Regions from separate parts of the Ochrobactrum sp. AP1BH01-1 genome, predicted to be linked through region 2. Evidence: riboswitches for the same ligand, from Rfam matches in the RefSeq annotation. Region 2 holds a riboswitch; the other holds the start of a gene.
The links. A riboswitch is a leader RNA that binds a small molecule or an ion and turns the genes downstream of it on or off. The one in region 2 is predicted to bind S-adenosylmethionine.
Positions count from the first base shown of each region.

Region 1: linked by a shared signal. The riboswitch ahead of metA (homoserine O-acetyltransferase MetA) and the one ahead of J9800_RS12020 (O-succinylhomoserine sulfhydrylase) in region 2 are both predicted to bind S-adenosylmethionine.

Region 1 covers NZ_JAGPOU010000001.1:260,599-268,112, forward strand. Annotated here, with positions in the region: gene J9800_RS01155 (NAD(P)/FAD-dependent oxidoreductase) at 1-1,255, opposite strand, end outside; gene J9800_RS01160 (MarR family winged helix-turn-helix transcriptional regulator) at 1,405-1,857, opposite strand; gene J9800_RS01165 (DUF899 domain-containing protein) at 1,947-2,672, shown strand; gene J9800_RS01170 (VOC family protein) at 2,711-3,487, shown strand; gene J9800_RS01175 (ROK family protein) at 3,572-4,522, shown strand; gene J9800_RS01180 (copper homeostasis protein CutC) at 4,519-5,241, shown strand; SAM-I-IV-variant riboswitch at 5,380-5,489, shown strand; gene metA (homoserine O-acetyltransferase MetA) at 5,532-6,452, shown strand; gene J9800_RS01190 (MFS transporter) at 6,397-7,514, opposite strand, start outside.
Region 2 covers NZ_JAGPOU010000003.1:297,266-304,779, reverse strand. Annotated here, with positions in the region: gene J9800_RS12045 (MATE family efflux transporter) at 1-1, opposite strand, end outside; gene J9800_RS12040 (CAP domain-containing protein) at 127-609, opposite strand; gene J9800_RS12035 (DUF6460 domain-containing protein) at 643-909, opposite strand; gene J9800_RS12030 (GlxA family transcriptional regulator) at 1,001-2,011, opposite strand; gene J9800_RS12025 (2'-deoxycytidine 5'-triphosphate deaminase) at 2,065-3,156, opposite strand; SAM riboswitch at 3,453-3,532, shown strand; gene J9800_RS12020 (O-succinylhomoserine sulfhydrylase) at 3,618-4,811, shown strand; gene apaG (Co2+/Mg2+ efflux facilitator ApaG/CorD) at 5,059-5,451, shown strand; gene J9800_RS12010 (glycoside hydrolase) at 5,593-7,514, opposite strand, start outside.

The DNA.
Region 1 (7,514 bases), on a different contig from region 2:
ATTTTCCCTGTGTGATCAACCGGGCGCTATGCTGGCCGGAAATGTAAGTCCACAGCCAGCTCCACGCGACAGCGGCACGGCTTCTTGTTCCAATCAGGAAGAAGATGTGCGCGATGCCCCAGAACCACCAGGCGATTATGCCTTTCAGCTTGAAGCGGCCCATATCAACCACAGCAGCGCCTCTGCCAATGGTGGCGAGATTGCCCTGATGCTTGTAACGGAACGGCATCGGCGGGGTTTGCCCTTCGACACGGCTTTTTATGACCGTGGCAACGTAGGCGCCTTGCTGTTTGGCGGCAGGCGCTATGCCCGGAACCGGCTTGCCGTCCGGTCCCTCGACCCATGCCGTATCACCAATGACGAAAATGTCCTCATGGCCGGGTACATTCAGGTTGGATAGAACCTTCACGCGGCCCGCACGGTCGCTCTCGGCGCCCAGCCACGTCGCGGCTGGGGAAGCGGCGACGCCCGCCGCCCAGATTGCCGTCCGGCATGGAATAAACTCTTCGCCGACTGTAACGCCCTCGGCTGTTATATCCTTGACCGGAATCCCGAGCCGTACTTCCACGCCCAGTTTTTCCAGTGCCTTCAATGCGTAATCGGACAGATCTTCTGGAAAGGCCGCGAGGATGCGCGGTCCCGCTTCAAGCAGCATTACACGCGTTTGCCGGGTGTCGATATTGCGAAATTCGGGCCATATGGTTTGCTTGGCGAGTTCTGCGATAATGCCTGCAAGCTCCACGCCGGTCGGTCCGCCGCCAACGATGGCAAATGTCAGCAGCGCCTTCCGTTTTGCCTCATCCGTTTCGCGTTCGGCTCTCTCGAAGGCGAGCAGCAGGCGGCGGCGAATGGTGGTTGCATCCTCAAGCGCCTTCAGTCCGGGCGCCAGCGCTTCCCACTGGTCGTTGCCAAAATAGGCATGGCGGGCCCCGGTGGCGAGCACGAGCATGTCGTATGAAATCTCTGTGCCGTTTTCCAGTTGCACCTGGCGGCGTTCGGTATCTACGTCCGTGACCGTACCCAGCAGTGTTGTCACTTCCTTACGGTCACGAAACAGGTGGCGGATCGGCCAGGCGATCTCAGACGTGGCAAGGATAGTTGTTGCAACCTGATATAAAAGCGGCTGGAAAAGATGATGATTGCGCTGATCGATCAGCGTTATCCGGATCTCGACGTTTCTAAGGTCGTGGATCAGTTGTAATCCGCCAAAACCGGCACCGACAACAACAAGATGGGGGACGTGCTTTTCGCTCATTATTTCAGCCTGCTTTCTGGATCATTGGGCGAACGATCAGTCTTTCCCACCGGCACAGCGACCGCTCGACATCAATGTATACCTGCATATCGCGTTTTCCAGACCGGCTGCCTTTGAAGGCCACGGCATTCCGAAGAGGGCAACCGCAATCAGACCGATGACATAACCAGCAAGTCGCGACGGATTTCGTCGCCATTGCCGTTTTTAAGCTGCTTCTCAATTTCCGAATGTGTAGCCTTCCATATTGGCACGGCTGCGGCAAGGGCGGCTTTTCCTTCCGGTGTAAGTTGCAATAGCCGCTCGCGCCTGTCGTGGGGGTTCACGATGATCTCCACCCAGCCTCGCCGTTGCAACGGCTTCAGGGCCGCGGTCAGCGTCGTTTGATCCATGGCCAGAAGCTCGGCAACCGGCTTCATCGGTGGAGGCGCCGGGCGATTGAGCGACATCATCAAGGAGAATTGGCCGTTGGTTAGCCCGACCGGACGCAGAGCATCGTCAAAGCGGCGGGCGAGGGCGCGGGCGGCGCGCTGAACATGCAAGCAAAGGCAGGTATCACGAACCAGAAGCGTTGTTTCAAAAGGTACATCGTGGCTATTTGACATGGTTTATTAATATTGATATCAATATAAATCGTCAAGCAGGAACGTTGAAGTCTGGGCGCGGGAGCAAAAGCCGGAGGAGGGCTTGCACCATGAATGAGGTCGTATCCCGAGAGGTTTGGCTGGACGCGCGGCGCGCGCTTCTGGCAAGCGAGAAAGAAGCCACCCATCTGCGCGACAAGGTCAACCGTGAGCGGCAGGCTCTGCCGTGGGTGAAGGTCGAGAAGGATTATACGTTCGATACGCCTTCGGGCCGGAAAACGCTTTCCGATCTGTTCGACGGGCGCAGCCAGTTATTGATCTATCATTTCATGTTCGGGCCGGACTGGGATCAAGGCTGCACGGGATGTTCGTTCCTTGCTGACAATTTCGATGGCGCGGTGACTCATCTCAACAATCACGATGTAACACTTGTTGCTGTTTCGCGCGCTCCGCTGGCAAAGCTCGAATCCTACAAGAAGCGAATGGGTTGGCATTTCCCATGGGTTTCGTCGGAAGGCAGCGAGTTCAATTTCGACTACCATGTCTCCTTCACAAAGGATGAACTCGAAAACAATCGCGTGTTTTATAATTTCGACAAGCTTGCGGCAGAAGATGCTTTCGATGAACTGCCGGGCATGAGCGCCTTCTACAAGGATGAAAGCGGTACGATCTATCACACCTATTCCAGCTACGCCCGCGGCATCGAGGAATGGATAGGTACGTTGATGATCCTCGATCGAGCGCCCAAGGGTCGCAATGAAAACGGGACGATGCATTTCGTCAAGCGGCACGATGAATACGAAACAAAGGCATCCGGTCATAGCTGTTGTGGCTGATCGTCCGAACAAAAGAGAGAACCAAGGGAGTACGTTCAATGAAACAGGGCTCATCTCCGTTCGTCTGGTACGAACTTATGACGACAGACACGGGCAGCGCGCAGGATTTTTATACCAAAGTCGTCGGCTGGGCAGCCAAGGACGCCGGTGTTCCAGGCATGAAATACACCTTGTTTGAAGTGCCCGGATGCATGATCGCAGGCATGATGTCGATGGCGGACATGCCCAAGGAGGACTGCGGAGGCCAACCGGGATGGCTCGGTTATGTCGGTGTGACGAATGCCGATGACTATGCCCGGAAAGTTGAAGCGGAAGGCGGGAAGGTTCTCAGAGCGCCGCAAGATATCCCGAATATCGGGCGCTTCGCGATCGTATCCGATCCACAAGGCGGCATCTTTGCACTTTTCGAGCCGATGGGCGATATGCCGGCCCCGGCTGACTTCGGTTCGCGCAAGCCGGGACATCCGGGATGGCACGAACTCCACGCGAAGGACTGCGAGACGGCGTTTCCCTTCTACGAGAAAGTGTTTGGCTGGAAACTCTCACGCAATTTCGACATGGGGCCTATGGGCAACTACAAGATATTCAGCGTCGATGGCGCTGATCATGGAGGCATCATGACCGCGTCTCCCGGCACACCGGTCGGCTGGGGTTTTTACTTCATGGTGGAAGGCGTCAAGGAAGCAGCCGACAGGGTCAAGTCTCTTGGCGGAGCCGTCCTGCAAGGACCTATGGAGGTGCCGAACGGCGAGTGGGTCGTTCAATGCAAGGACCCGCAAGGTGTGAACATCTCGCTTGTCGCGCGGAAACCATAGGAAAGACCGCGCTCCACGATTGACTGCCGGTACATTTGCGATGATTGGATGGAACATCGAAACGTATCGGCGGAAGATCCACCCATGCACAACAGAAGAACACGTCCGTCTCAAAAGTCTGGAACTGTTCTCGCCGCAGATGTCGGCGGGTCCTTCATCCGGCTTGCGCGTTCTTCGCATCCGGGAAATATAGATATTCTCGAAAAGCTGCCCACTCCGGCAGGCAGCTGGGATGAATTCAGTGGCACACTGGAAACCGCACTACAAACTCATGCAGCGAACGACGAGTGGCCACTTGCCCTCTCCATCGCCGGATTGGTCGATCCGGACACAACGACTGCTCTGTCGGCAAATATTCCCTGCATTACAGGTCACAAGCTAAGCCTCGAACTTGGAGAGCGACTGCAGCGCCGGGTCATCGCGGCTAATGATGCCGATTGTCTGACGCTTGCCGAAGCGATTGAGGGCGCCGGTAAAGGACACGATATCGTCTTCTGCGCGGTGCTAGGCACAGGCGTAGGCGGCGGGCTTGTTGTCGATGGTCGGCTGGTTCGAGGAAAGGGCGGATTGACGGGCGAATGGGAACACGGCCCGATACTGAACACATCCGTAGAAATTGATGGACAAACTATGCACGTCCCACGGTTCAGTTGCGGCTGTGGGCAAAGCGGTTGTGTCGATACCATTGGCGGCGCGCGCGGAATTGAGAGGCTGCATCGATTTTTGAATGCCGCCGATGCAACCAGCCATGAGATTATACAAGATTGGCTCGCCGGTTGTCACAAGGCTGGAAGGACAGTTTCCGCCTATCTCCAGCTGGTTGCCGATCCGCTGGCTGCAGTCGTCAACGTAACCGGCACGTCCATCATTCCCGTAGGCGGTGGGCTTGCCACGGCGTCCGAGCTGATTTCGGCCATTGATGAAGCGGTGAGAGCCCGAATCCTGCGCAAAACAGAACAGTCGATCGTCGTTCCCGGAATATTCGGCAGCGATGGCGGTTTGGTCGGGGCGGCGATATTGGGGCATCAGGCGTGAGCGTGTTACTCGAAGTCTGCGTGGATAGCGCCGAAGGTCTTCATTCGGCAATTGAAGGTGGCGCGGATCGCATCGAACTCTGTTCCGCCCTTGAACTTGGTGGCTTGACGCCCTCGCAGGCATTGATGGCGCTTGCTTCAAAAGCGCCAATCCCGGTCTACGCAATGATCAGACCCCATGCGGGCAGCTTTTGCTTCTCGGCTGAGGATGAATCCCTCATGGCGGCAGACATTGGCAACGCCAGAAATGCCGGCTTGGCAGGGGTCGTCCTGGGCGCTTCGCTTCCCGATGGTTCGCTTGATGTTACTTTGTTGGAAAGATTGGTTGCAGAGGCAAAAGGGCTTGGAACGACGCTCCATCGCGCTTTCGATCTCGTGCCAGACGCGGAGACAGCGCTGGAGCAGGCAATCGCGCTCGGCTTCGAGCGCATCCTGACGTCCGGCCTGTCGCAGACCGCGGAAGAGGGACTGGACAATCTGCGGCAGCTGGCGGGAAAGGCTGGCAAGCGCATCAGCATCATGCCCGGCAGCGGCGTCAACGCCCATAATGTAGGCCGGATAATCGAAGCCACCGGTGCGACAGAAGTTCATGCTTCATGTCGCGTTTCAGTCGAAGAAAAGGATTCTCGTGCAATCGCCTTCGGTTTCGCTGCGGAACGATCATTTCGGACATCAGCCGCGTGCGTCGCTGAGCTGAAAGCTGCAGTCGACCATATTTAAAGGTCCTTCATTCCAAATTCCGTGTCCGTCGCAGTGCGGATTTCGCGCAGTGGCCAGCCCCTGAAAAGGAAATTTCTCAAACAGTTCGAGGCGGCACTTAAACCCTATTGCCACCCTGAGAGAGTTTGAGTAGAAGTGTCATCACATCAAGAGTTGGGGCGACGCCCAACGCCAACCTGCCTTTCCGGGCAAGGTGGTACTCTCTGTAAGGGGAGGATGTGGCCCAACCGGCAAATATACGGATAAAGCCACTCGCGTCCGCTCCAACATAAACTAGGGACCGACGCGACATGCCGATTAAAATTCCTGACGATCTGCCAGCAACCAGTGTTCTCCAGGCCGAGGGCGTTATGGTCATGCGGGAAGCAGATGCCATTCGTCAGGATATTCGTCCGCTGAGGATCGGCCTCCTCAATCTTATGCCGAACAAGGTCACCACCGAGACGCAGATTGCGCGTCTTCTCGGCGCAACACCGTTGCAGGTGGAATTGACCCTCGTTCGAATTACCAATCATGTGGCGCGCCATACGCCTGCCGATCACATGTTGTCCTTCTATCAGCCGTGGGAAGATGTGCAGGATCAACGCTTTGACGGCTTTGTCATTACAGGTGCCCCGGTCGAGCGGCTCGAGTTCGAGGAAGTCACCTATTGGGACGAAATGCAGCGTGTTTTCGACTGGACGCAGACCCATGTGCACCGGACGCTGAATATATGCTGGGCGGCGCAGGCCGCCGTTCATCATTTTCACGGCATGGGCAAGTATGAACTCCCGGACAAGGCCTCAGGCGTCTATAGCCAGCGCAACCTTGCGCCTTCATCGCCTTATCTTCGAGGCTTCTCGGATGATTTCAAGATACCGGTTTCACGGTGGACCGAGGTGCGCAAGAGCGACATTCCGGCGGATAGTGGGCTGAAGGTGCTGGTCGATAGTCCAGAGACAGGCCTCTGCCTGTTGGACGATCCGCATCACCGCTCGCTCCATATGTTCAACCATGTGGAGTATGACACCACATCGCTTGCGGATGAGTATTTCCGCGACATTCAGGTCCAGCCAGACACGAAGGTTCCGGCAAACTATTTCCCTGGAGACGATGCGACGCGCCAGCCGGAAAATCGCTGGCGCAGCCACGCGCATCTTCTGTTCGGAAACTGGATCAACGAGATGTATCAATCGACGCCTTACGACCTGCAGAATATCGGGAAGCGTTAAGAGCGCATAGCAAGGACAGCGTGACCAGAATAGATCCTGTCCAGGGCAGGGCTTGCAACGACATGGACTCTAACGCAAGCCCGCCTGTTACCGTGCCGAGAGCTACGCCCACGTGCATGGCGGAGAGATTGATCCCGACCCCGGCCTCTGCCGTTGCAGGATCGGTCGTAATGAGAAAACTCTGAACGACTGGCGATATCATCCAGCTCAAACAAGCCCAGATCATCAGCATCACACCGAAAACAGGGCTGAAGCCGATCGCGAGCGGTATCGCTGTTAGTGCCGTCAGATAGAGAAGCGGCGTCAGCACGATAGCCAACCGTGGAGACACCTTGTCAACGAGCAGCCCACCGAGATACCCGCCCGCCATTCCGGCCACCCCGAAGGCCAACATTGCCCAGATAATTTTTCGCGAAGAGACGTGCACTGCATCCAGAAGGTAGGGTGCAAGATAGGCAAACAGTACGAAGTGACCGCCAATCATCAGGATGGAAACCAGTTGCGCCGATACCAGCCGGAAGGATTTGAAGTGCGGCATGTAGGGCGGCAAGCCGCGCTGGCGGCGCCCCGCGCCGGGCAATGCCCACATTGACAGGAGCAGAACCGATGCTGCTGCCAATGCCAGACACAGGAATACCGCTCGCCAGCCCAGCCACTCATTGACGGCCATTCCCGTGGGAACACCTGCCACCATCGATCCGCTGATACCCATGAATATGATTCCGATAGCGCGGCCACGCATTGCCGGATTGACCATTTCCGTTGCCAGCATCGTGGCGACCAAGCAGACGGCCGCGCTTGCCGCCGCCATCCCGATACGCGCGGCAAACAGAATCCCGTAATTGGGGCTCAAGCCCGCGACGATATTGCTTGCAATGAAAACACCCAACGCAGAGACCAGAATGGCTTTCCGCTCATACCGCGTGGTGAGGATGAGCGCGAGCGGAGCGGCCAGCGCAAAGGTAAGGGAGAAAATCGAGGTCAACTGACCGGCGGCGCTGACTGAAACATCGAAGCCTCGGGCAATACCGGGAAGAATGCCGACAATGATGTTCTCGGCGG
Region 2 (7,514 bases):
TGATGCTTGTCCCGAATATTCCCCTCAGATCAAAACGATCTACTCTGGAATCAATCGAAACTACAGATAATTCGGCCACCGCATTGTCGCAGTTCCTGACAGCCGACTGTCAGGAGAAATGAGCCATTAGAGTCCGAGCATCATGGCCCAGTATATATAAGCTGGTTTGTTTTCAGGCGTGGCCCAGGCAAGACCATAATGCTCGAAGGTCGGATCGAGCATGTTCTTGCGGTGTCCGGGCGATTTCATCCAGGCATCGAAGACGGCCTGTGTGTTGCGCTGTCCCGATGCGACATTCTCTGCCGCCGGCCCACGGATACCGGCCTGCCGCAGCCGCGCGACGAAACCATTGCCCCAACCGACACTATGGCCGATCTTTCCATAACTCGCCATGCGCCTGGCCTGGTAAAGTGCGGCTTGCTCAAGCTTTGAATCCGTCGCCATCAAAGGCAGTCCGTTTGCCTTGCGAATAGCGTTGAAAATCGCGGTGGGATCGTCATCGGCTGCTGCCAATGCCGCTTTGAACGGCATTGCCGACACCGCCAACGCTCCCCCGGCGAGGGTCAGAAAGCCGCGCCGGTTCAGTGTTAATCCTTGTTTCTGCTGCATGCCTGTCTGAGCTATCCAGTTACCGAATTGATTTCATTTCCGGTAGCTGAGGATACGGAGCAAAATAAAGGCAGGAATGACGACTGCCGCGCCAAGGATGAGATAATCGACAAAGCCTGCAATTGCCGAAAAGCCCATATTCCAGAGGCGGAGGAAGAAATCGCGGATTCCGTACAAGATGTCATAGGGCGTCCAGTGAAACGCGCTCATGACCACGCCAACCACCAGCGAAATCAGCACCAGCTTGATCAGAACGCGGGCCGGGGTATCGCCAAGAAAACGGTTTACACCATCCGACATGCAAATCTCCTGTGCGGTTATTGGTCAAAGCGACAGATTCTTCGCGCAAGAAATAGGCGCTCCATTCATCCAGCGCAAGTTCCGCCCTCGCTCACCGCTGTTTGCGGTACTCGCGCGGGGCTTTCTGCTTCTGGCGCGAGAACGAGCGGTTCATGCTGCGTGTATCAGTAAAGCCGCTTGCAACAGCCACTTCCAGCAAAGACAGGCTTGTTTCGGATAAAAGTTCCTTGGCCTTCTTAACCCGAAGCTCCTCGCGAACCTCGAACGCCGTTCGCTCAAGGGCGAGCTTGAAGCCACGCTCCATCTGGCGGACGGAAATTCCCAGTCGGCGCGCCACGTCGATCATCGGCACCGGATCTTCCAGCGTTTCCTCGAAAATGCGGATTGCCTTGCGGATCATTGGCGAACGCACCCCGTTGAAGCTCAGCGCCGGTTGTTCGGAACGCACAAGTTCATAGGGGATCATGAGAATGGACGCACTCTTGCGCGCCAGTTCCTCCGAAATCTCGTTCTGTATGATTGAAAGCGCCAGCGACGCAGTGCCAAGCCCGCCCGCGCAGGTGAAGTGCCTTCCGCTGCGATGAAACAGGCTCGTCGTATCGGCTGTATATCCGTCGAAAAGCTCCAGAAAATCGTCGCGATGGAACCAGCTGACGCAGCAATTGCGGTCCGGCAAAAGGTCGGCTTCCGCCAGCAGAAAGGCAGCTGTGCAAAGGCCAACCACGGTCTTGCCGCGCCGGTCCGCACGCTTGATGAGATCGACCAGCGCCTGCTGTCTGGGCCGATACTGCGCAAGCAAACCACCGACGACTGCCACATAATCGCAATCGTCGAGCTCGCCGATAGGCGCGGTCGGCTCGATCACCATGCCCGAACTGGAGGTAACGGGATCTCCTGAAAGCGTGCAGATTTTCCATGCGCAGCGTATCTGGCGGCTCTTGTCGCGATCATCGGCAGCAAGCCGGAAGGGATCGAGGAAAAGGCTGAGCGCACTGAGTGTAAAACCAGGCAGCGCAACAATGCCGACTGACAGCCTGCGTTGCGGGGCATCTGTTACAGCCTGAGGCTTTTTGTCCTGATCCCGTTCAGTTCCATTCGTCACGTCGACCTTGCTCCTCCACCATAATTATATTTGCTTGGAGGAGGCTCTTATAGTCAACGAAAATGCTTGGAAAGCTTCAACTGCTGCGCCTGATAGTTGGAGCCGAGATCGACACCATAAAGCGCAGAAGGACGATGCAGCATGTGCTCATACACCAGACGCCCCACGATCTGCCCGTGCTCAAGAATAAAGGGGACTTCATGGCTGCGAACTTCCAGAACCGCGCGACTGCCGGTTCCCCCCGCCGCGCTGTGGCCGAAGCCCGGATCGAAGAAGCCTGCGTAATGAACGCGGAATTCACCGACCAGCGGATCGAACGGGGTCATTTCCGCCGCATAAAGCGGTGGAACATGGACGGCCTCGCGCGAAACGAGAATATAGAATTCGTCCGGGTCGAGCACCAGTTCACGCGCGCCCCGATCATAGATCGGCTCCCAGAAATCAAGAATGTCGTGCGCGGCGCGCTTGTCCACATCCACCACCGCCGTATGGTGCTTGCCGCGATAGCCAATCAGCCGGTCGGGACCGCCCGAAAGGTCAACCGACAGCGCAATACCGCCTCCGGAAATATTTGGCATTTCAGCAGCGACCAGCGTTTCGGCCTTATGCAATGCAGCAAGTTCAGCCTCATCAAGCTGCGCCCGCCCCTTGCGGAAGCGTATCTGCGAAAGGCGGGAACCTGTACGCACGACGATAGGGAATGTGCGCGGGCTGACTTCCAGATAAAGCGGGCCATTATATCCGGCAGGCACTTTATCGAATTCCTGCGCTCCATCGGCAATGACGCGGGTGAAGATATCCAGACGGCCCGTTGAACTCTTCGGATTTGCCGACGCCGAAAGGTCCGGCGACAGCACCAGGCTTTCGAGAAGCGGAACAATGTAAACGCAGCCCGTCTCCAGAACGGCTCCTGCGGTCAGGTCGATCTCGTGCAGTTTCAGTCGTTCAAGCTTTTCGATGACCGGCGTGCCCGGACCCGGCATGAAAGAGGCACGAACGCGATAGGCTTTTGCGCCAAGCCTCAGATCCAGGCTCGCAGGCTGTATCTGATCGGCATCGAGAGGGCGTGGGGACGCCAGCAAACCGCTTTCAAACAGCGCGGAAATATCCGCATCCGCCAGAATTCCAGCATCTTTCTGCATCATTAACCCGATACTCCGTAGCCTAAAGCTTGTCGTACTTTATCGTATCCAAGCGACATGCTTTAATCTCTTGTTTTCACGCATGTCTTATCCCGAAACCGGTTCCCACTTTCGGGAGACATGCTCCAGGCATTGCTTGAAAAGACCATTGACTGCTCGGGGCCTCAATGCCAACCCTTCGAACCGCTAGAAACCGGGTTTTCCGCAGGAATCAGAGTATTTCCGCAGCGCTCCGGATGCGCTTTTCGGGAAATGAGGCGGTTTCGGCATTGACGGCTCCACTCAACAGGCATAATGGAAAACTGTTCCGTGGTGATTTGGCCGGCCGGCTTGCAGCCACGTTAAAGAATTCGCTAAAAAAGGCCGCGGTTCGTTACCGGCCTTTTGCGTTTTCGCAAGGCCGGTTTTTTTATTGGCCGCCGAGGCTCGTGCCCCGGCCGACCAGCTTTCGACAGGTTGGAAAAATGACGACTGAGAATACCCGCAAATTTCGCCCTGCAACCGAACTCGTGCATGCCGGATCGCTTCGCTCCGGATTTGCCGAAATGTCGGAAGCGATGTTTCTGACGCAGGGCTTCCTTTATCCCAATGCTGAAGCCGCTGAAGCGCGCTTCAAGGGTGAGGATCCGGGTTTCATCTATTCGCGCTATGCCAACCCAACCACCGACATGTTTGAAAAGCGCATGTGTGCGCTGGAAGGCGCCGAAGATGCGCGCGCTACCGCATCCGGCATGGCGGCGGTGGCAGCCGCCATTCTGTGTCAGGTGCAGGCCGGCGACCACGTGATTTCGGCTCGCGCCGTCTTCGGCTCCTGTCGTTACATCGTTGAAACGATCTTGCCGAAATATGGCGTCGAAATCTCGATCATTGACGGTTCCGATATTGAAAACTGGAAAGCGGCTGTTCGCCCGAACACCAAAGTGATGTTCCTTGAAAGCCCATCCAATCCAACGCTCGAAATCATCGACATTGCAGCCGTCGCGCAGGTCGCCAATGAAGCAGGCGCGAAGCTCATCGTCGACAATGTTTTCGCAACCCCGCTTTTCCAGAAGCCGCTGGAGCTCGGTGCGCATATCGTCGTTTATTCGGCAACCAAGCATATTGATGGCCAAGGGCGCTGCCTTGGCGGCGTGGTCCTTTCCGACCGCGAATGGATTGAAAATACCCTGCAGGATTATTTCCGTCATACGGGTCCGGGTCTCAGCCCGTTCAATGCGTGGATCATGCTGAAGGGCCTTGAAACGCTGTCCGTGCGCGTACGCCAGCAGACGCTGTCGGCGGCTGCGGTGGCCGACTTCCTCGCGGGCAAGCCGGGCGTGAAGCGCGTGATCTATCCTGGCCGGGCGGACCATCCGCAAGCCGATATCATCGCCAAGCAGATGACGGGCGGATCGACCCTCATCGCCCTGGAGCTGGAAGGCGGCAAGGAGGCTGCGTTCAAGTTCCAGAACGCTTTGCAGGTCTTCAGCATCTCCAACAACCTTGGTGACGCGAAAAGCCTTATCACCCACCCGGCAACCACAACGCACAAGAACCTTAGCGACGAGGCGAAGGTCGAACTCGGCATCTCCGATGGCTTGCTGCGGATATCGCTCGGCCTTGAAGATACCGACGACCTCGTGGAAGACGTGGAAGCGGCGCTGAAGGTCGCTCGCTGAACCGGTGTATCTCGATATTGTGGCTTTTAGGCTGCAAATAGAGGCTGAAACAACGCAATTGCCGGAATATTTCGGCAATTGCGGTATATTTACCGCTCCGAATTGTTGACCTCCCCCGCAACTTTGGCGATAGGAGAGGCGAATGACGGCGTCCGTAAACTGAACCGGCGAACCGTTGAGTAGACACGCATCATTGCGATCCAGGTTGCAGGATGCCGGGGTCGATGCGAATGTAGGGCGGGTGCGCATGTATAGAGCGGTAACGCGCGGAATCGAAGTTTCGGTCGAACCTTTCTATCTGGAAGACCAGTCCGACCCCGCCGAGAACCGCTATGTGTGGGGCTATCGTATAACGATCGCCAACAATTCTGCGGAAACCGTGCAACTCCGTTCGCGTTACTGGCAGATTACCGACGCAAATGGGCGTGTCGAGGAAGTGCGCGGAGCTGGCGTTGTTGGCGAACAACCAACCCTTGAGCCGGGCGATTCATTTCAATATTCCTCCGGCTGCCCGTTGACCACTACGTCAGGCGTCATGGTGGGGCGCTACCAAATGCAGGGCAACGGCGGCAGCATGTTCGAAGTCGACATTCCTGCCTTCTCGCTTGACATGCCGGACCTGCGACGCACCTTGAATTGAAAACCTCCCCACATTTTCCGAGGGATAGTATGGCGAACAGAATATAACTCTGTTCCTTGGCTCTTTCGCACGTCGCCACCAGGCTCGGAGAAAAGCGCCTGGATATTCAACAGGGCGCGCAATCCGGCGCCCGATGAGATTTTAAATGCGTTCGATCAGGAAATAGGTCGTTGGTCCGGGCGGGTTCGGCAGAACAGAAACATTGTTCCACAGCTCGACATTGAGCCCATCCGATCCGTTACCCGTAATCGCCGGAGGCTGCACCACGCCATCCAGTCCGACCGGGGATATGCGCCACGCCGTGTTGATCGGCATCTTGAACCAGACATACCCAACCTTGATCTGCACCGGCAGGGTGCCAAAGTTGCTGACCGTCTTTTCTTCGCTGTCGGCAAAGACCATGTCGGTATTGCGTACATCCGTGGTGAAGATCAGCAATAGCTTACTGCTATTTGCTACCGTCTGGCCGTCGAGGGAAGAAACCGCCAGCATACCCGCGCCGGAAGCCGAACCGAGCCAAAGCTGCCCGAGTTGTACCGGCTGGGTGATCAATGAGAATGCAAGCGCTTCCGTATGCGGCGTGACGACCCGCATTTGTTTCGCCGCAATATCAAGCCGGATCTCTCCGGTATCGCTGACATATGTCCCCGAGGCTGCATCGCTTGGATTTGTTGCAGCCAAAACTCCATTGCTACGAAGGAATGCGATTGCGTCCGCACGGGTGCTGATCTGGCGAGGGGAACCGACCGACACAGCGTCTGGTGCGAGCGGAGCATCGCCTTGTGCGAACCGCGACATCAGTGACATGATCGTCGCCGCATCCGGTTCCTCCATGTCCAGCCCGACCAGATTTCCGATATCCTGTATCTGCGCCACCACGCGATGCAACGCCTTTGCAACGTCTCCGCGGCGGAAAAGCAGCGCTGACAGCGTTTCGCCGGCACGGGCAACGGGATCAAGTGCCGTTCGGTAAGGACGGATATACTGTTCGTTAAAGTCGCTACCGCCATAGCCAAGGACAAGTGCTCCATTGCTGTGTCGGCACAGAATATTCCAGTCCTGCAGCGCGGCATAAGCCGGCATTGCCAGCCCCGCCTCGTAGCGATGCCTGTTCCAGAAAACGTGATCATACTCCGTCATCACAAATGGCTTGCCGGCCAGACGTGTCGAAGCCGCATTGCGGACGTAAGCCACCGCACCCTCAAACGAACTGGTCTGGAGTATCGGCCCTGTCATACTGTCGTTGGGATCGTGATAGGTATTCATCGCCACCGCCTGTTGATTGCGGCGTGTAAGCGTAGTCTGGATACCATACCCGTTATTATACGGTGCTACGATGCCCTTGAAGCCCATCGCATAAATACAGTCGCTCATTTTCTTCGCCGTCTCGGTTTCAACCGACACGCAGAAACGGGCAAAATCGCTCAGCCGTTTGGACGCGGCGTAACGGTCCGAAGGTAGCGAAACTGTCCCGTTTTCAATTTGCTCGCTCACCAGCAACTCACCGCCCCAGGCAGCCTGCAAAGCAGCTGTGGTACCATATTGCTCCTTCAGCCAAGCATTGAACGGCCGCTTCAATTCCGGCAGCGCCTGGAGGTCGCCGTTGGCATAGACCCACGAATTGAACGCCAGTCCATTTTCGTTGAACGGCACAACAACCGCCATTGCCGGGTCTTCGAAAGGCACAAGCCCGGTATAGGGATTGACCGTCCCGAATATGTCCACCTGAAAGCGCAGCCAATGGCCGAAAGCCGCATTTTCAACATGCGTCATGAGCTTCAGCCTGCCTTCCGTTCCCCAGCGGTCCGTTACACCGCCCAACGCGCCGCCATTGGATGTCAGGCCATCTACGATCCAGTAGATGCCGTTTTGCTTCAATGCGGCCATGTAGTAGCGAAACCGATCAAGAATGTCCTGTCGGTATTCGAAATCCTGAAGCTGCCCCTCCATCAAAGCAATGTCGAGAAAATGGAACCGTACGCAATTATATCCATGGCGGCGCAGCTGAACGGCCATCCTGTCCGCTGTCACATGGTCGGGAATAGTTGCAATGGCTCCGCACA